Regions from separate parts of the Bacillus mexicanus genome, predicted to be linked through region 1. Evidence: riboswitches for the same ligand, from Rfam matches in the RefSeq annotation. Region 1 holds a riboswitch; the other holds the start of a gene.
What was found. Region 1 has a riboswitch for S-adenosylmethionine ahead of metN (methionine ABC transporter ATP-binding protein MetN). Riboswitches for the same ligand answer to the same signal wherever they lie in the genome.
Positions count from the first base shown of each region.

Region 2: linked by a shared signal. The riboswitch ahead of metK (methionine adenosyltransferase) and the one ahead of metN (methionine ABC transporter ATP-binding protein MetN) in region 1 are both predicted to bind S-adenosylmethionine.

Region 1 covers NZ_JBCEYV010000002.1:179,064-187,053, forward strand. The annotation lists gene AAGG74_RS10585 (carboxymuconolactone decarboxylase family protein) at 1-302, opposite strand, end outside; gene metQ (methionine ABC transporter substrate-binding lipoprotein MetQ) at 571-1,395, opposite strand; gene metP (methionine ABC transporter permease MetP) at 1,409-2,077, opposite strand; gene metN (methionine ABC transporter ATP-binding protein MetN) at 2,070-3,095, opposite strand; SAM riboswitch class I at 3,201-3,307, opposite strand; gene AAGG74_RS10605 (SCP2 sterol-binding domain-containing protein) at 3,389-3,766, opposite strand; gene AAGG74_RS10610 (thioredoxin family protein) at 3,874-4,194, opposite strand; gene AAGG74_RS10615 (toprim domain-containing protein) at 4,196-4,558, opposite strand; gene AAGG74_RS10620 (YusG family protein) at 4,630-4,866, opposite strand; gene gcvH (glycine cleavage system protein GcvH) at 4,922-5,305, opposite strand; gene AAGG74_RS10630 (arsenate reductase family protein) at 5,372-5,728, opposite strand; gene fadE (acyl-CoA dehydrogenase FadE) at 5,839-7,623, opposite strand; gene AAGG74_RS10640 (acetyl-CoA C-acetyltransferase) at 7,638-7,990, opposite strand, start outside.
Region 2 covers NZ_JBCEYV010000001.1:19,770-27,759, reverse strand. The annotation lists gene asnB (asparagine synthase (glutamine-hydrolyzing)) at 1-1,256, opposite strand, end outside; gene metK (methionine adenosyltransferase) at 1,403-2,605, opposite strand; SAM riboswitch class I at 2,773-2,911, opposite strand; gene pckA (phosphoenolpyruvate carboxykinase (ATP)) at 3,110-4,693, shown strand; gene AAGG74_RS00240 (DUF2584 domain-containing protein) at 4,732-4,974, opposite strand; gene AAGG74_RS00235 (alpha/beta hydrolase family protein) at 5,026-5,799, opposite strand; gene AAGG74_RS00230 (ABC transporter substrate-binding protein) at 5,950-6,954, shown strand; gene AAGG74_RS00225 (ABC transporter ATP-binding protein) at 6,967-7,749, shown strand; gene AAGG74_RS00220 (ABC transporter permease) at 7,724-7,990, shown strand, end outside.

The DNA.
Region 1 (7,990 bases):
CCAAACGCCGCTGCCACACTGACCGCTTCGAGAATGTTTTCTTCTGTGGCTCCCTGATCAAGACAGCCTTTTGTATGATAGATCATGCAATACTCATCTTGGGCATTGATGGCAATTCCGAGCGCGATCAGCTGTTTTTCTCTTTCAGTCAGTGAGTTGCCGGCAAAGCATTGCTCAGTAAACTCGTTAAACTTTCTTCCCATCAGCGGCATCTTTTGTTCAAATGTGCCTAAACCTAATTTATATTGCGTTAGCGCGTCCTGCATGCTTTCTCTGTCTTGATTCAAAGAAAATCCCTCCATCTGTTTAACATTCCTTTTTATTATGAACAGCTTTTAGGAAAATACCCGAAAAAAACCCCGGATTTCTCATCCGGGGTTTCACCGTGTCAGCAAACCCTCGCATTCGTTGTCAGACCTGCACGTTGGTGCTCACGAATCACAACATTCGCTCCGCTCCAATGCTCGGCCTTCCGTTTTCATTCGCGCTGAAAAGATGACAAAGCCCTTAAACTAAGTTTAAGGGCTTTGTCAATAATCGAACCCCGGATTTTCATCCGGGGTTTCGGTCTTATTCAGATACAGGAAGCACAGCTCCATCGTATTTTTTCTCGATGAAATCTTTGATCTCTTTAGAGTGAAGAACTTCCATCAGCGCTTTGATTTTTGCGGAATTCTCTTCGCCTTTTCTGACGGCAATAATGTTAGCGTATGGGTTATTTTTCGTTGCTTCTACTTCAATCGCATCTTTTTTAGGATTTAATTTATTTTGAATCGCATAGTTTACATTGATGAAGACAGCGTCTCCTTCTTTGTTGTCATATGCTTTTGCCGTTACTTCCGGCGCTACTTTTTTAAATTGAAGATTTTTCGGGTTTTTCTTAATGTCTTTCAATGTCGCGTCAACTGTTTCCACTTTAGAGTCAAGTGTGATTAATCCCGCGTTTTCAAGCATTGCAAGCATACGGCCTTGTTCAGCGACGTTGTTTGTCAAAATAATTGTCGCACCCTTTGGAAGGTCTTTCAGCGATTTATATGTTTTAGAGTAAATACCGAATGGCTCTAAGTGAACAGCTCCGGCATTCACAAGTTTGTAGTCTTTGTTTTCTTTCATTTCTTGCTCAAGGTAAGGAATGTGCTGGAAGTAGTTCGCATCCACTTCTTCATCAGATAAAGCTTTGTTGTACATCTTGTAATCACTAAGCACTTTCACTTTCAGCGTGTAGCCTTTTTCTTTCAACAATGGTTCAGCTTCTTTTAAAATTTCCGCATGCGGTGTTTTTGTTGCTGCGACGACAATGTCTTTTTTGCCGGATTCAGCCCCGTTATTCGAACCGCAGGCCGCCATGACTCCTGCAAATACAAGCAGTAATGCACCCAAAAATAGCTTTTTCAATGTAAATCCTCCCTTATCGTTTATCTATAATATTTGTTATCACATCACCGATGATTTGGATAATAAATACGATGATTAAAATAAACACAGTGGCAATGAAGGTAACATCAGCATTATTAGACTGATAGCCTTCTACGTACGCAAGATTTCCAAGACCGCCTGAACCGATGGCCCCGGCAATTGCGGTTGAGCCGATCAAAGCGATGGCCGTAACCGTAATGCCGGAAATGAGAGCCGGCATAGACTCCGGAAGCAGCACTTTGAAAATAATCGTAGACGTTTTAGCACCCATTGATTTAGCGGCTTCAATCACACCTTTATCAACCTCGCGCAATGCGATTTCCGCCAAGCGCGCGTAGAACGGTGCAGAGCCGATCACCAGCGCCGGCAGTGCGGCGTTTGGCCCTAAGATGGTGCCGACTAAAAACTTCGTAAAGCCCAGCAGTAAAATAATTAAAATGAGAAACGGAATCGATCTGAATATGTTGACAATGGCCGCAATTACAGAGTTGACCGCTTTATTCTGCCAAAGGCTCCCTTTGCTTGTCAAAAAGAGCAGCAAGCCGAGGATCACTCCGATGACAAAGGCAAACAGCAGAGAGATCAGCGTCATATAAAGTGTTTCATATGTCGCATTCCACAATTCTGTTAAATCAACGTTTGGGAAGTATTTTTCAAACATTCGCGATCACCTCTGCTTTCACCTGTTTATCATTAATAAACCGGATCACGTTTTGAACTTCTTCCTCGTCTCCGTCAATATGGATGAACAGCGAGCCGTAAGCTCCATCCTTTGTCTGCGAGATTTTCCCTTGCAGAATATTGACGCTGACATTAAAGTTTCTAATCATTTCTGTAATCAAAGGCTGCTCAGCCGAATCACCGACAAATGTGAGCTGGACCGTTTTTCCTGATGCTGTTTCATCAAGAAGGTGCGAAAGCGTTTCTTTCGTTTCTTCCGGCTCTGTCACCTGCTGAACAAATCGTTTTGTCATGTCTTCCTTCGGATTTTTGAAGACATCGAGAACCTCGCCTTCTTCCACAACCTTACCGTTTTCCATGACAGCGACTCTGTTACAGATTTTGCGGATGACATGCATTTCATGGGTGATCAGCACAATCGTCAAACCGAGTCTTTCATTAATATCGGACAATAAATCCAAAATTGAATCCGTCGTTTGCGGATCTAATGCTGATGTCGCTTCATCGCAAAGGAGAACCTTCGGATTGTTTGCAAGCGCTCTTGCGATTCCGACGCGCTGCTTCTGCCCGCCGCTCAGCTGAGACGGGTAAGATTTTTCTTTTCCTTCTAAACCGACCAGTTTAATCAGTTCGTTAGCGCGCTTCATCCGTTCGCTTTTTTTCACCCCGGCAATTTCTAAAGGAAACATGATATTATCTCTGACGGTCCGCGACCAAAGCAAATTGAAATGCTGGAAAATCATGCTGATGTCATGGCGTGCATTTCTTAAAGCGCGTCCGTTTACTTCATTAATTTTAGTTCCCGCCACTTCCACGGTTCCTGAGGTTGGTTTCTCAAGGCCGTTCAGCAGACGGATTAAGGAACTTTTACCAGCTCCGCTATATCCTATAATTCCAAAAATCTCACCTTTTTGTATGGAAAGAGAGACATTTTGGACAGCATTGACATCTCCATGTTTCGACTTATAAACTTTTGAAACATCTTGAAGATTGATCAAAGCAATCACCTGCCTTAACACTATTCTAAGAAATCTTCCGGGATATTCGGCAAAAGAAAAGCCTTTCTGCACATGTGAGCAGAAAGGCTTATATAAAACGCCTTTCTCTCATCTTTCAAAGCTGAACGCTTCGTGTGAATTGGCACCATTTCAACAGCGTTGATGGTTGCCGGGCTTCATAGGGCACTTCCCTCCACCTCTCTTGATAAGAGAAATATATAGTCTTTTTCGTCCGGAAATTCTTAATGTAGAATAGCATGGCGAATGATGAAATGTCAATAAAATAAATGATGTCAACTTTTACTATTATAATAATTTTCTATTTTTTCACTTTTTAAAATCCTCTGAAAAAATCCATTTGTCAGCCAGAGAATAGCTTCTAGTTTTAAGAGAGCCCTGAATGAGCCCTTCACTTTCAGGCTTCCCCTCTGGATCAAATGCTGCAGGGAAATATCTCCGTGCAACAGATGAATAATTTCCGCTTGGTTTCCGTAAAAGGTCAGGTTGGACGCTGGGGGCGGAGAAATTTTTTTCATTTCCCCCTGTTCGTTTATCGAGACGGTTAAGGCTTCTGTTTCTCCCTGGAAGGTAATGAGTAATGTTGATGCGTTCAAAAGAGGTTTTAAAAACAGATGCTGATACTCATCTTCTAACACTTCTGCTTTCTCCATATGTACAACCTCCTATTTGTTGGTCATACATAGACATTTCTCTTTTTGACGCAAGAACCCCTTTATAAAACGAACGACAATTTCATTGAAATACGCTGAGAAATATGTCACAAATGGGACGCGGAAGATGATTTTTGTTTAATCAGCTCATATAAATAAGAAACAGAATGAAACGCATATCCTCTTTCGACCACTTTTCCGCCTTTAAACAGGAGAAAACACGGGACACTTTCAATTTGATACGCTTTTGCGAATGTCGGAGAGTAATTGACATTGTTTTGATAGAAGGCGACATCAGGCAGCATTTCCTTCACCACTGTCAGCATTTTGCTTGCAAGCTGGCAGGTGCCGCAAAACGGAGTATATAAATATAGGAGATACACATCATCTGCGATGTGCTCTAGCTCGTGTTCTTGTAGTTCTTTCATGCTATACACCTCGGGACTTTCTTTCAAGAAAAATAGTATGGACATTTAAATTTGCGCGGAGCAGTACAGAAGCGACATGGTGTTTCGGCGCAGCCTCTACTTCCTTATAGGCTCTGTCTATATGCAAATGGCAGGCGTCATTAAATTCTCTTTTCAGCTGTTTTCTTAATGTCTCGCCTGATTCATCAGCATCAACTAATATATAGACGTCTTTATCGTATAGCTCGTCAGCCAATTCCTCAAGCTTCAGCTGGCTGATTGTTCCGTTGGTACAGATAATGCGCACTGGTTCATTCAGGACACTTTCAACTTTCTCTTTATCTGATTTTCCTTCGACAATCATCACCTTTTCCAGCTCATCCATCTTTATCACCTGCTGCGTTAAATTTGAAACGTTCAGATTGTAAAAGAAGGCAGTGAAATTCACCGCCAACATTAACACCAGCCGTTTTCATAGTCACAATCCACGTATTTTTCATCATTTCCTGAGACCACATCGGCTGTCTTATAAAATTTCTCATTTTCAAAGGAATAGCCTGATTTAAGCTCATATTCATCCATGCTTGTCATTTGGCCGATCTTCTCATTATCATGATATAACGAGAGCTGGCCATTTTGAAAGCGGCCTGTCACATCATTGGTGACATCGAGCTTTTGTTTGCTGAAAGCCATATTGGACACCTCCCATAACGTTAGCGTGTCCAATTGCCTTCACAGCTATCCTGTTTTAGTCTTCTTGTGTCATTTCTTCGTATTGCTCTGCTGTCATCAGTTTTTCAATTTCAGAAGCGTCAGACGGTTCAACAACGATCATCCATGCTTTCTCGTACGGTGATTCGTTAACGAATTCCGGACTGTCATCAAGATCTTCGTTTATTTCCACAACCGTTCCATTAATCGGTGCATAAAGCTCAGATACCGTTTTAACGGATTCAACACTGCCGAATGGCTCGTCCGCTTTGATTTCAGCGCCAACTTCAGGAAGTTCGACAAACACGATATCGCCTAGTTCGGCTTGGGCAAAATGCGTAATTCCGATTCTGGCTTTTTCTCCTTCAACTTTCACCCACTCGTGTTCTCCTGAGTAACGCAAATCTTTAGGTATGCTCAATTGAATCCCTCCATTTTTTACAGCACTATAATAAGAAGATACCACACTTTTCAAAAAAAATTGACATTAAGCCCAGTTTTCTTCAAATTGGTCTTCTTTGAATCCGACTGTCACTTTTTCGCCGTCTGTTGTAAGCGGGCGTTTGATCAGCATTCCGTCTGAAGCCAGCAGTTCTAGCTGTTCGTCCTCCGACATATGATACAGCTTTTCTTTGAGATTCAGCTCGCGGTATTTCATGCCGCTTGTGTTGAAAAATTTCTTGAGATCCAGTCCGCTTTTTTCATAAAGCGCCTTTAGTTCCTCTTTGCTTGGAGGCTGCTCTGCAATATGTATTTCGTTGAATTCTTTTCCATGCTCTTCTAACCATTTCTTTGCTTTGCGGCACGTTCCGCATTTAGGGTACCAGTAAAAAGTTAACGACATCTTCTTCCCCCTCAATAAAATAATCGAGGTTATTTTAACACAGTTTGTTTTAAAAGCCTAAACCTGTGCTTCTTAAAAAAAGCTCCGCTTAATGCGGAGCTCTCGGACAATCAGACAATATATTTTTCAGCTTCGAAAACGGCCGCCGCTGCTTCGCGTTTTTTCTGAATGACGTTTTTAGGCGTTACGCGCGTCAGCTTGCGCAAAGCGGAAAGCATCATGCGGAGGGAGTCTCCTTCTTCCATTGCGATGAGTGATTCTTTCGCGTGCGCTTCAATTTCATGAAAAGCTTCCTGGACAAAAATTTCTGTATACAGCACCTTCTGCACCGCTTTTTCTTCTCCTTGTGCGGCGATGGCTTTTTCTGTTCTAAGCACGGCTGATTCCATTGCATATACATTGCTGACAATATCCGCGATGTTGACGAGGATTTCTTGTTCACGATCGAGTGCTTTTCCGTATGTTTGGGCAGCGAGACCGGCAGCGAACAGCGCGATCTTTTTGGCTTGCTTAACGACATATTTCTCCTGTTCTAAAACGCCGCTGCCAGGCTCTTCAGGCATAAGCATCATCAGTTCTTCTTGAAGCGACTGCGCTTTTTCAAATAGAGGGAGTTCGCCTTTGAGCGCCTTTTTCAAAAAAGTGCTTGGCACGATTAACCGGTTAATTTCGTTTGTGCCTTCAAAAATCCGATTGATCCTTGAATCGCGATAGGCTCTTTCTACTTCGTATTCCTGCATAAAACCGTAGCCGCCATGAATCTGCACGCCTTCATCTACGATATAATCAAGTGTCTCAGACCCGAAAACCTTATTCAGAGAGCATTCTATCGCATATTCGGCAATTGACTTGGCAATTTGCCGGCCGTCCTTGAGATCTTCGGCCGTAAACTGGCTCATATTGTCTTCAAACAGCCCCACAGTTCTGTACACAGAGCTTTCCATCGCGTAAAGCCTTGATGCCATTGTCGCGATTTTTTCCTGTGTCAGCGAAAAGCCCGCAATCGGCGTTTTAAATTGGCGGCGCTGATTTGCGTATGCCGCAGATAGCTCAATCACCCGTTTAGATGCGCCGATTGTGCCAACCGCCAGTTTATAACGGCCGATATTTAAAATATTAAAGGCGATGATATGCCCTTTGCCGATTTCTCCGAGCAGGTTTTCTTTTGGCACTTCAGCCTGATCTAAAATAAGGGTTCTTGTTGACGATCCTTTGATCCCCATTTTCTTTTCTTCCGGGCCTGTTGATACGCCAGGGAAATCTTTTTCTACAATAAACGCTGAAAACTTATCACCGTCCACCTTAGCGTAAACAACAAATACATCAGCAAAGGCAGAGTTCGTAATCCACTGTTTTTCTCCGGTTAATACGTAATGCGTTTCCGCTTCATTCAAGACGGCTGTTGTTTTTGCTCCCAGTGCATCCGAACCAGAGCCCGGCTCAGTCAGGGCATAAGCCGCGATTTTTTCGCCTGAAGCGAGCCCGGGCAAATACGTTTTCTTTTGTTCCTCTGATCCGAAAAAGACGATCGGCAAGGAACCGATGCCGACATGCGCGCCATAAGAAAGCGAAAAGCTTCCCGCGCGCGAAAATTTTTCAGTGATAAGCGCGGAGCTGATTTTATCAAGGCCAAGCCCTCCGTATTCCTCCGGCACATCGGCGCCAAGCAGTCCCAGTTCGCCCGCTTTCTTCAACAGCCTGACGGAATGCTCAAATTGATGGTTTTCGATGTCATCTATATGAGGGAGAACATCCTGTTCGATGTAATCCTCCGTTGTTTTCGCAATCATTTTATGCTCGTCAGTGAAATCCTCCGGTGTATACATTTGGTCGTATGTGACATTCTCAATTAAGAAACCGCCGCCTTTTTGCACTTCAGCCGCTTTTTTCGCCATTTGCTTTTCCCCCTTTAGCATAATTCAAATACACCGGCCGCTCCCATCCCGCCGCCGATACACATTGTGACAACGCCAAATTGCTCGTTTCTCCGTTTCATTTCATGAATGAGTGAAAGTGTAAGCTTTGTGCCCGTACAGCCAAGCGGGTGCCCAAGCGCGATTGCACCCCCGTTGACATTCACTTTTTCTTCATCAATTCCCAGTTCTCTGATGACTTGAATGGCCTGTGAGGCGAAAGCTTCATTCAATTCAAACAAGCCGATGTCCTGCAGCTGAAGCCCGGCAAGCTTTAAGGCACGCGGGATGGCTTCTACTGGCCCAATACCCATTACTTCCGGCGGCACGCCGCCTACCGCAAAGGAGC
Region 2 (7,990 bases), on a different contig from region 1:
AGCGGAGTACAGCCGCGCTCAAGCAGGCTCTTCCCTCTCATTCCTTCAGGCATAACGGCTGCAACATGAAGAAGCATCTTTTTCAGGCCGGACGGAATGCGCTCAAACGGCTTAAGCGAAAGCGGTTCACGGTAAATGTTATATCCACCGAAGAGCTCGTCTGCACCTTCACCTGATAAAGCAACTGTGACATGTTTTTTTGCTTCTTTTGCCACAAAATACAATGGAATTGCCGCCGGATCAGCAAGCGGATCATCAAAATGCCATACAATCTTCGGAAGCTCATTCATGTATTCCTCAGGCGAAATGACTTTGCTGATATTTTCAATACCAAGCGCAGCCGCAGTTTCTTTCGCTACATCAACTTCACTGAAGCCCTGCTGTTCAAATCCGACAGAAAAGGTTTTTAAGCTTGGATGTAATTCTTTCGCAACGGATACAATAAAAGAAGAATCAATTCCGCCAGACAGGAATGAACCGACAGGAACGTCACTTCTCATATGAACGTTCACAGAGTCATAGATCGCGTCTCTGACCTCTTTCACAAGCTTTTCTTCTTCAGTCTGAACCGGTTTAAAGTTCGCTTTGAAATACGTTTTGAATGTGATATCTCCGTCCGGGCGGATGGTGAACTGTGAACCCGGCTCTACTTTTTTCACATTTGCATCAAGCGTGCTTGGTTCAGGAACGAATTGGAAAGACATGTATTGCTGCAATGCCTCTTTATCTATTTCAATATCATTCTGGGCAACCATTAAACTTTTTCTCTCTGAGGCAAAATACACCTGATCATTGATCGTTGTGTAGTACAATGGTTTAATGCCGAATGGATCTCTTGCTCCATAAAGAACATGATCGTTTTTATTCCAAATGAGAAAAGCAAACATACCGCGCAGTTTGGACGCAGCTTCTTCTTTATAGTGACGGTAAGTCGCAAGAAGAACCTCTGTGTCCGAATCTGTGTTGAATGTATACCCCTTAGCTTCAAGTTCTTCTCTCAGTTCAATATAGTTGTAGATTTCTCCGTTAAAGATAATCCAATATGTTTCATCTTCATATGATAAAGGCTGTCCGCCATTTTCTACGTCAATAATGCTGAGCCGTCTGAATCCAAATCCAACGTGCTCATCATGGAAATATCCATCACTGTCAGGACCGCGGTGAACGATCATTTGGTTCATTTGTTTGATTAGTTCTTCTTGATCAGCGGTTTGAGCTAACGGATGCTTGTTAAAAACCCCGACAAATCCACACATAGTATTGCCTCCATAATTAAAATTGTCATCATTGAACCCCTATTTATAGACGCTGTGAATAATATTTGGTTTCACAGTATGTAAAAAAATAAACATGAATACAACGATAAAAAAGGAAAGCCGCTTACCAGTAAGCGGCTATAAAATTATTCTCCTAACGCTTCTTTACGCAGCTGCTCCGCCTTGTCTGTACGTTCCCACGGAAGATCAACATCGTGGCGTCCAAAGTGGCCGTATGCAGCAGTTTGTTTGTAGATCGGACGGCGTAAATCAAGCATTTTGATAATGCCGGCAGGTCGTAAATCAAAGTTATTGCGAACAACTTCAATCAGTTTTTCCTCAGAAGCTTTTCCGGAACCGAAAGTGTTGATTGAGATTGACACGGGCTGAGCAACACCGATCGCGTAAGCAAGCTGCACTTCGCAAGAATCTGCCAGCTCAGCCGCAACGATGTTTTTTGCAACATATCTTGCTGCATATGCAGCAGAACGGTCTACCTTCGTCGCATCCTTACCTGAGAACGCGCCGCCGCCGTGGCGTGCATAGCCGCCATACGTATCAACGATGATTTTGCGTCCTGTAAGTCCAGCATCCCCTTGAGGCCCTCCGATAACGAAACGTCCTGTAGGGTTGATGAAATATTTTGTTTCCTCATCAATCAGCTCTTCAGGAACAACCGGGTTGATCACATGTTCTTTAATGTTACGCTGGATTTGCTCAAGCGTAATTTCAGGGTGATGCTGAGTTGAAATGACAATCGCGTCAATGCGAACAGGTTTGTTCTGTTCATCGTACTCAACTGTTACCTGTGTTTTGCCGTCAGGGCGAAGGTACGGAAGAATATCTTCTTTACGGACTTCACTGAGGCGGCGGGCCAATTTATGAGCAAGTGAAATTGGAAGAGGCATTAGCTCTTTCGTTTCGTTGCACGCATAACCGAACATTAAACCTTGGTCACCCGCACCGATCGCTTCAATTTCTTCGTCGCTCATTGTGCCTTCACGGGCTTCAAGCGCTTGGTCTACACCCATCGCAATATCAGCAGATTGCTCGTCAATTGATGTTAAAACTGCACAAGTTTCCGCATCAAATCCGTATTTCGCACGTGTGTATCCGATCTCTTTAATGGTTTGGCGAACGGTTTTCGGAATGTCAACATACGTAGATGTTGTGATCTCTCCGCTGACAAGAACTAAGCCAGTTGTCACAGATGTTTCACAAGCAACACGCGCGTTAGGGTCTTTCTTTAAAATTTCATCTAAAATGCTGTCAGAAATCTGGTCACAGATTTTATCCGGATGCCCCTCCGTAACAGATTCTGATGTAAATAAACGACGATTTTTACTCATGATTTGCTTCCTCCTGCACAAGGCCTCCCGAAAGACCTTGTATATATGATACGGAACTCGCTCCCTCTTATACAATGAAACGTTATATTAGAGAATGTAAATTGGCATATTTATGAAATAAAAAAACCTTTTCCATCGAGGAAAGGGTTTGGTCTTTGTGCCTTTCACTCTTATCGCTCAAGGAATCATACAACCTTGCAACAGGTTAGCACCTTGGTTGTCTCACACAATTGAACATAATAAATAACAGAGAAACCGGTTGCTGGGCTTCATAGGGCCTGTCCCTCCGCCAGCTCGGGATAAGAGTATCCGCTCAATGAAATATCTTATCGTAAAAAGGTTTGCAATGTCAATATGATTCAAAAGAAATAGGCGCCTATATCAAGGGAAAAGATTGGAATATGCATACACAAAAAACGATAAATAGTATAGACTATTTAAAAATATATGTTATACTAATTCACAATTAGCAAAACACAAAAAAACGATAAAGGAAGGTTTCATATGAACTCAGTTGATTTGACCGCTGATTTACAAGCATTATTAACAAGTCCAAATGTGTGTCATAATTTATCAGCAGCACAGCTTACAGAAAAAGTATTATCCCGCAACGAAGGCATTTTAACTTCTACGGGTGCTGTCCGGGCGACAACAGGGGCTTATACGGGACGTTCACCTAAAGACAAATTTATCGTGGCGGAAGAAAGCACGAAACATAAGGTCGATTGGGGTCCGGTGAATCAGCCGATTTCAGAAGAAGCATTTGAGCGGCTGTACGCGAAAGTCGTCAGCTATCTGAAGCAGCGAGATGAGCTGTTCGTTTTCGAAGGATTTGCCGGAGCAGACGAAAAATACAGGCTGCCGATCACCGTCGTAAATGAGTTCGCATGGCACAATTTATTCGCCAGACAGCTGTTTATCCGCCCGGAAGGCAATGATAAGAAAACAGTTGAACAGCCGTTTACGATTCTTTCTGCACCACATTTCAAAGCAGATTCAAAAACAGACGGCACACATTCCGAAACGTTTATTATTGTCTCTTTCGAAAAGCGCACGATCTTAATCGGCGGAACAGAGTATGCTGGGGAAATGAAAAAATCGATTTTCTCCATTATGAATTTCCTGCTCCCTGAAAGAAATATTCTATCCATGCACTGCTCCGCCAATGTCGGTGAGACAGGTGATGTCGCCCTTTTCTTCGGATTGTCTGGCACAGGTAAAACCACCCTTTCAGCCGATGCTGATCGCAAGCTGATCGGCGACGATGAACACGGCTGGTCTGACACAGGCGTCTTTAATATTGAAGGCGGGTGCTACGCTAAATGTATTCATTTAAGCAAGGAAAAAGAGCCTCAGATTTTTAATGCGATCCGCTTTGGGTCTGTTCTCGAGAATGTTGTTGTGGATGAAGGTACGCGGGAAGCCAATTATGATGATTCCTTCTATACTGAAAACACGCGGGCGGCTTATCCGATTCATATGATTGACAACATTGTAACTCCGAGCATGGCAGGCCACCCGTCAGCGATTGTATTTTTGACGGCTGATGCATTCGGAGTGCTGCCGCCGATCAGCAAGCTGACGAAAGAACAGGCGATGTACCATTTCTTGAGCGGCTATACGAGCAAGCTAGCTGGAACCGAACGCGGTGTGACGTCTCCTGAGACGACGTTTTCCACATGCTTCGGCTCACCGTTTTTACCGCTTCCTGCTCACGTCTACGCTGAAATGCTCGGCCAAAAGATCGATGAACACGGCGCAGACGTTTTCTTGGTCAATACCGGCTGGACCGGCGGCGGCTACGGCACAGGCGAACGCATGAAGCTTTCTTACACGAGAGCGATGGTCAAAGCAGCGATTGAAGGCAAATTAGAGGATGCTGAAATGATGACTGACGATATTTTCGGCCTGCACATTCCGCTTCACGTTCCTGGCGTTCCTGATCATATCCTTCAGCCGGAAAACACGTGGAAGAACAAGGAAGAATATAGAGAAAAGGCAGCTTACCTCGCAGAAGAATTCAAAGAGAATTTTAAAAAGTTCGCACATACAGATGCTATAGCACAGGCAGGCGGCCCTCTCGTTTAACAAACAAAAGCCAAGAGCAATAACGCTCTTGGCTTGTTTTAATTAACAGAATGCAGTGAAGTCAGCTTGTACGTAATGAGGGTTCGGCCGTCTTCCCATTGAAGCTTCTGCACTTCAGCTGTGCCTGACTTTTCGCCGAACTTTGTTTTCCGCACATCCATCGGAATCTCCATGGGATACACACGATATCCGTCTTTCTCTAGCGTGAATATATTTTCATCTATGCGCACTTCTTTTCCTTTTGTCACAATCAGTGTATTAAATTCAACAGGCATTCCCAAAGTGAGATCCCCTTTCGTTCTCTTTTCCTTTTATCATACCATATTTCACCCTCAGCGGTTTTTCATCCATTGTGTAAGCTGCCGCACGATACGCCGGTTTTCTTTTGGCGGAAAATAATGTGTGAATGCACTGTAATACCACGTCTCCACCGGCTTATGCAGCTGTTTTAGCTTCTCTTCAAATAAATAGGAATGCTGAATCGAAACGTTTTGGTCTTTTGCTCCATGAATTAACAGCACAGGAGCCTGGATCTTATTTACTTGATCAAACGGTGTTCTCCATTTGTATTCTTCAGGCACCTTTTTCGGCGTTCCGCCAATGACTCTTTTCATCATCCGCCGCAAATCCTGCCGCTCCTCATATGTAAGGACCATATCGCTGACGCCTCCCCAGGAAACAAACGAAGCCGCTTGCCGGCCCATTTCAATCGCAGTGAGCATTCCCATAATTCCGCCGCGGGAAAAGCCGAAGATATGGATTCTGTTCTTCTTGACTTTTGGATGCTGCTGAAGCAGTTGAAATGCAGAAAAAGCATCCTCCCTGTCTTCACCGGCAAAATCCTCATTGCCCTCTCCTCCTTGATTCCCTCTATAAAAAGGAGCAAACACAACAAACCCTTGAGATGCAAACTGGATAATCCGGCCCGGCCGAACCATGCCTACGCTTTTAATCCCGCCGCGCAAATATAAAAATCCATCATATTGCCCCTGTGCCGCCGGTTCAGCCAGAAGCCCCTTCACACGCAAGCCATTTGATAGATAGCAGATCGTATACAGACGTACTTGCTGGCTTGGCGACGGAAATCTTCTTTTCTCAATAATCAAAAAAGCCGCCTCCTTTTTTCTATATGCTTCCCTTACTCTAAAGTGACATCCTGAGAACCCCATTAGGCATTCACACATTTTTATACCCATCATACGATATGTAAAGCAAAATAGGGTATTTACATGATGCTAAATAAGGAGGTTGTCCATGTGAACAAATGGTTAAGGCTGGGCTGCGCTTGTGTCGGCAGTATATTTCTAATGATCGCTCTGACGGCTTGCAAGCAGCAAGACACACTTACCAAAATCAAAGTAGCTGAAGTGACCCATTCGATTTTTTACGCCCCTTTATATGTTGCTGAGTCTAAGGGATTTTTCGAGGAAGAAGGGCTTGATATCGATGTAAATACAACATGGGGCGGTGATAAAACAATGACATCGCTTCTTTCAAACGGCTCAGACATCGCACTTGTCGGGTCAGAAACATCAATTTATGTCAAATCGCAAGGGGCTAAAGATCCTGTCGTTAATTTCGCCCAGCTGACACAAACAGATGGTACGTTTCTTGTCGCGAGAGAGGATATTGAACACTTCGACTGGGATCAGCTAAAAGGAAAAACATTTCTCGGCCAAAGAAAAGGCGGCATGCCGCAAATGGTCGGTGAATATGTGCTGAACAAACATAAGATTGAGCCGCATAAGGAGATTGATCTCATCCAAAACATAGACTTCGCTAATACCGCCAATGCATTTGCTTCTGGAACCGGTGACTATGTACAGCTCTTTGAACCGCAAGCCTCTCTTTTTGAGAAAAAAGGCATCGGACATATCGTGGCTTCATTCGGAGAAGAATCAGGCCAGGTTCCTTATACGACTTTTATGGCGAAACAAAGCTATCTGAAAAAACACGAGGACACAGCTGTTAAGTTTACAAAAGCCATTTATAAGGCACAGCAGTGGGTGGGAAATCACTCAGCAAAAGACATTACGGACGCCATTAAAAACGAATTTGCTGATATTGATCCGGCAGTCATTGAAACTTCGATTGAACGCTACAAGAAGCAACATTCGTATTCACCAGATCCCCTGCTCAACGAAAAAGAATGGGAGCTACTTCAAACCATTATGGATCAATCGGGAGAATTGCCAAAGCATATTCCATACAATGAGCTTGTAAATAAACAAATTGCCGAAAAAGTCACCTCGGAAAAATAGGAGGCGCCATCTATGTCTTTCTTACATGTCGACCATGTAACCCATACTTATTTTTCTATTAAAGAAAAAACAACGGCCGTGCGGGATATTCACTTTGATGCTGATAAAGGCGATTTCATCTCGTTTCTCGGCCCAAGCGGCTGCGGAAAAACAACATTGCTTTCCATTATTGCCGGCCTGATTGAGCCAGCAGAAGGCAGAGTTCTGATTGAAGGCCGTGAGCCGAATCAAAAAGAACATAACATTGGCTACATGCTTCAGCAGGATTATTTATTTCCCTGGAAATCTATCGAGGAAAATGTACTTCTTGGTTTAAAAATCGCCGACACGCTGACGGAAGAAAGCAAGGCTGCTGCACTCGGTCTATTGCCGGAATTCGGTCTCATAGACGTGGAAAAGAAATACCCGAAAGAGCTGTCAGGCGGAATGCGCCAGCGAGCTGCGCTTGCAAGAACTCTAGCGCCAAATCCAAGTCTGCTTTTGCTGGATGAGCCATTTTCCGCGCTCGATTTTCAGACAAAGCTGTCATTGGAAAACCTGGTATTCCGCACATTAAAGGAGTATCAAAAAACAGCAGTGCTAGTCACACATGATATAGGAGAAGCGATAGCGATGAGCGATACGATCTATTTATTTTCAAATCAGCCGGGCACCATTCATCAGATTTTCACCATTCCTAAGGAGTTGGCCGCGATGATGCCTTTTGACGCCCGCCAAGAGCCAGCCTTCCAGACGCTGTTTCAAACGATATGGAAGGAGCTGAACTCTCTTGAGAAACAGCAAAGAAACGATTGATCTGCTTCATGAGCAATATCAACTCAAACAAAAAAAGGAAAAATGGAATGTCCATTCCTTTCAGCTTGCCATATTTATTCTCTTTTTCTCGGGATGGGAAATTTCCAGCAGGCTCGGCTGGATTGATCCGCTGATCTTCAGTTCTCCGTCAGCTGTATGGCATTTATTGCTGGAGAAACTCGGTGATGGGTCTTTACTGTCACATATCGGTGTCACTTTAGTCGAAACAGTGCTGGGCTTT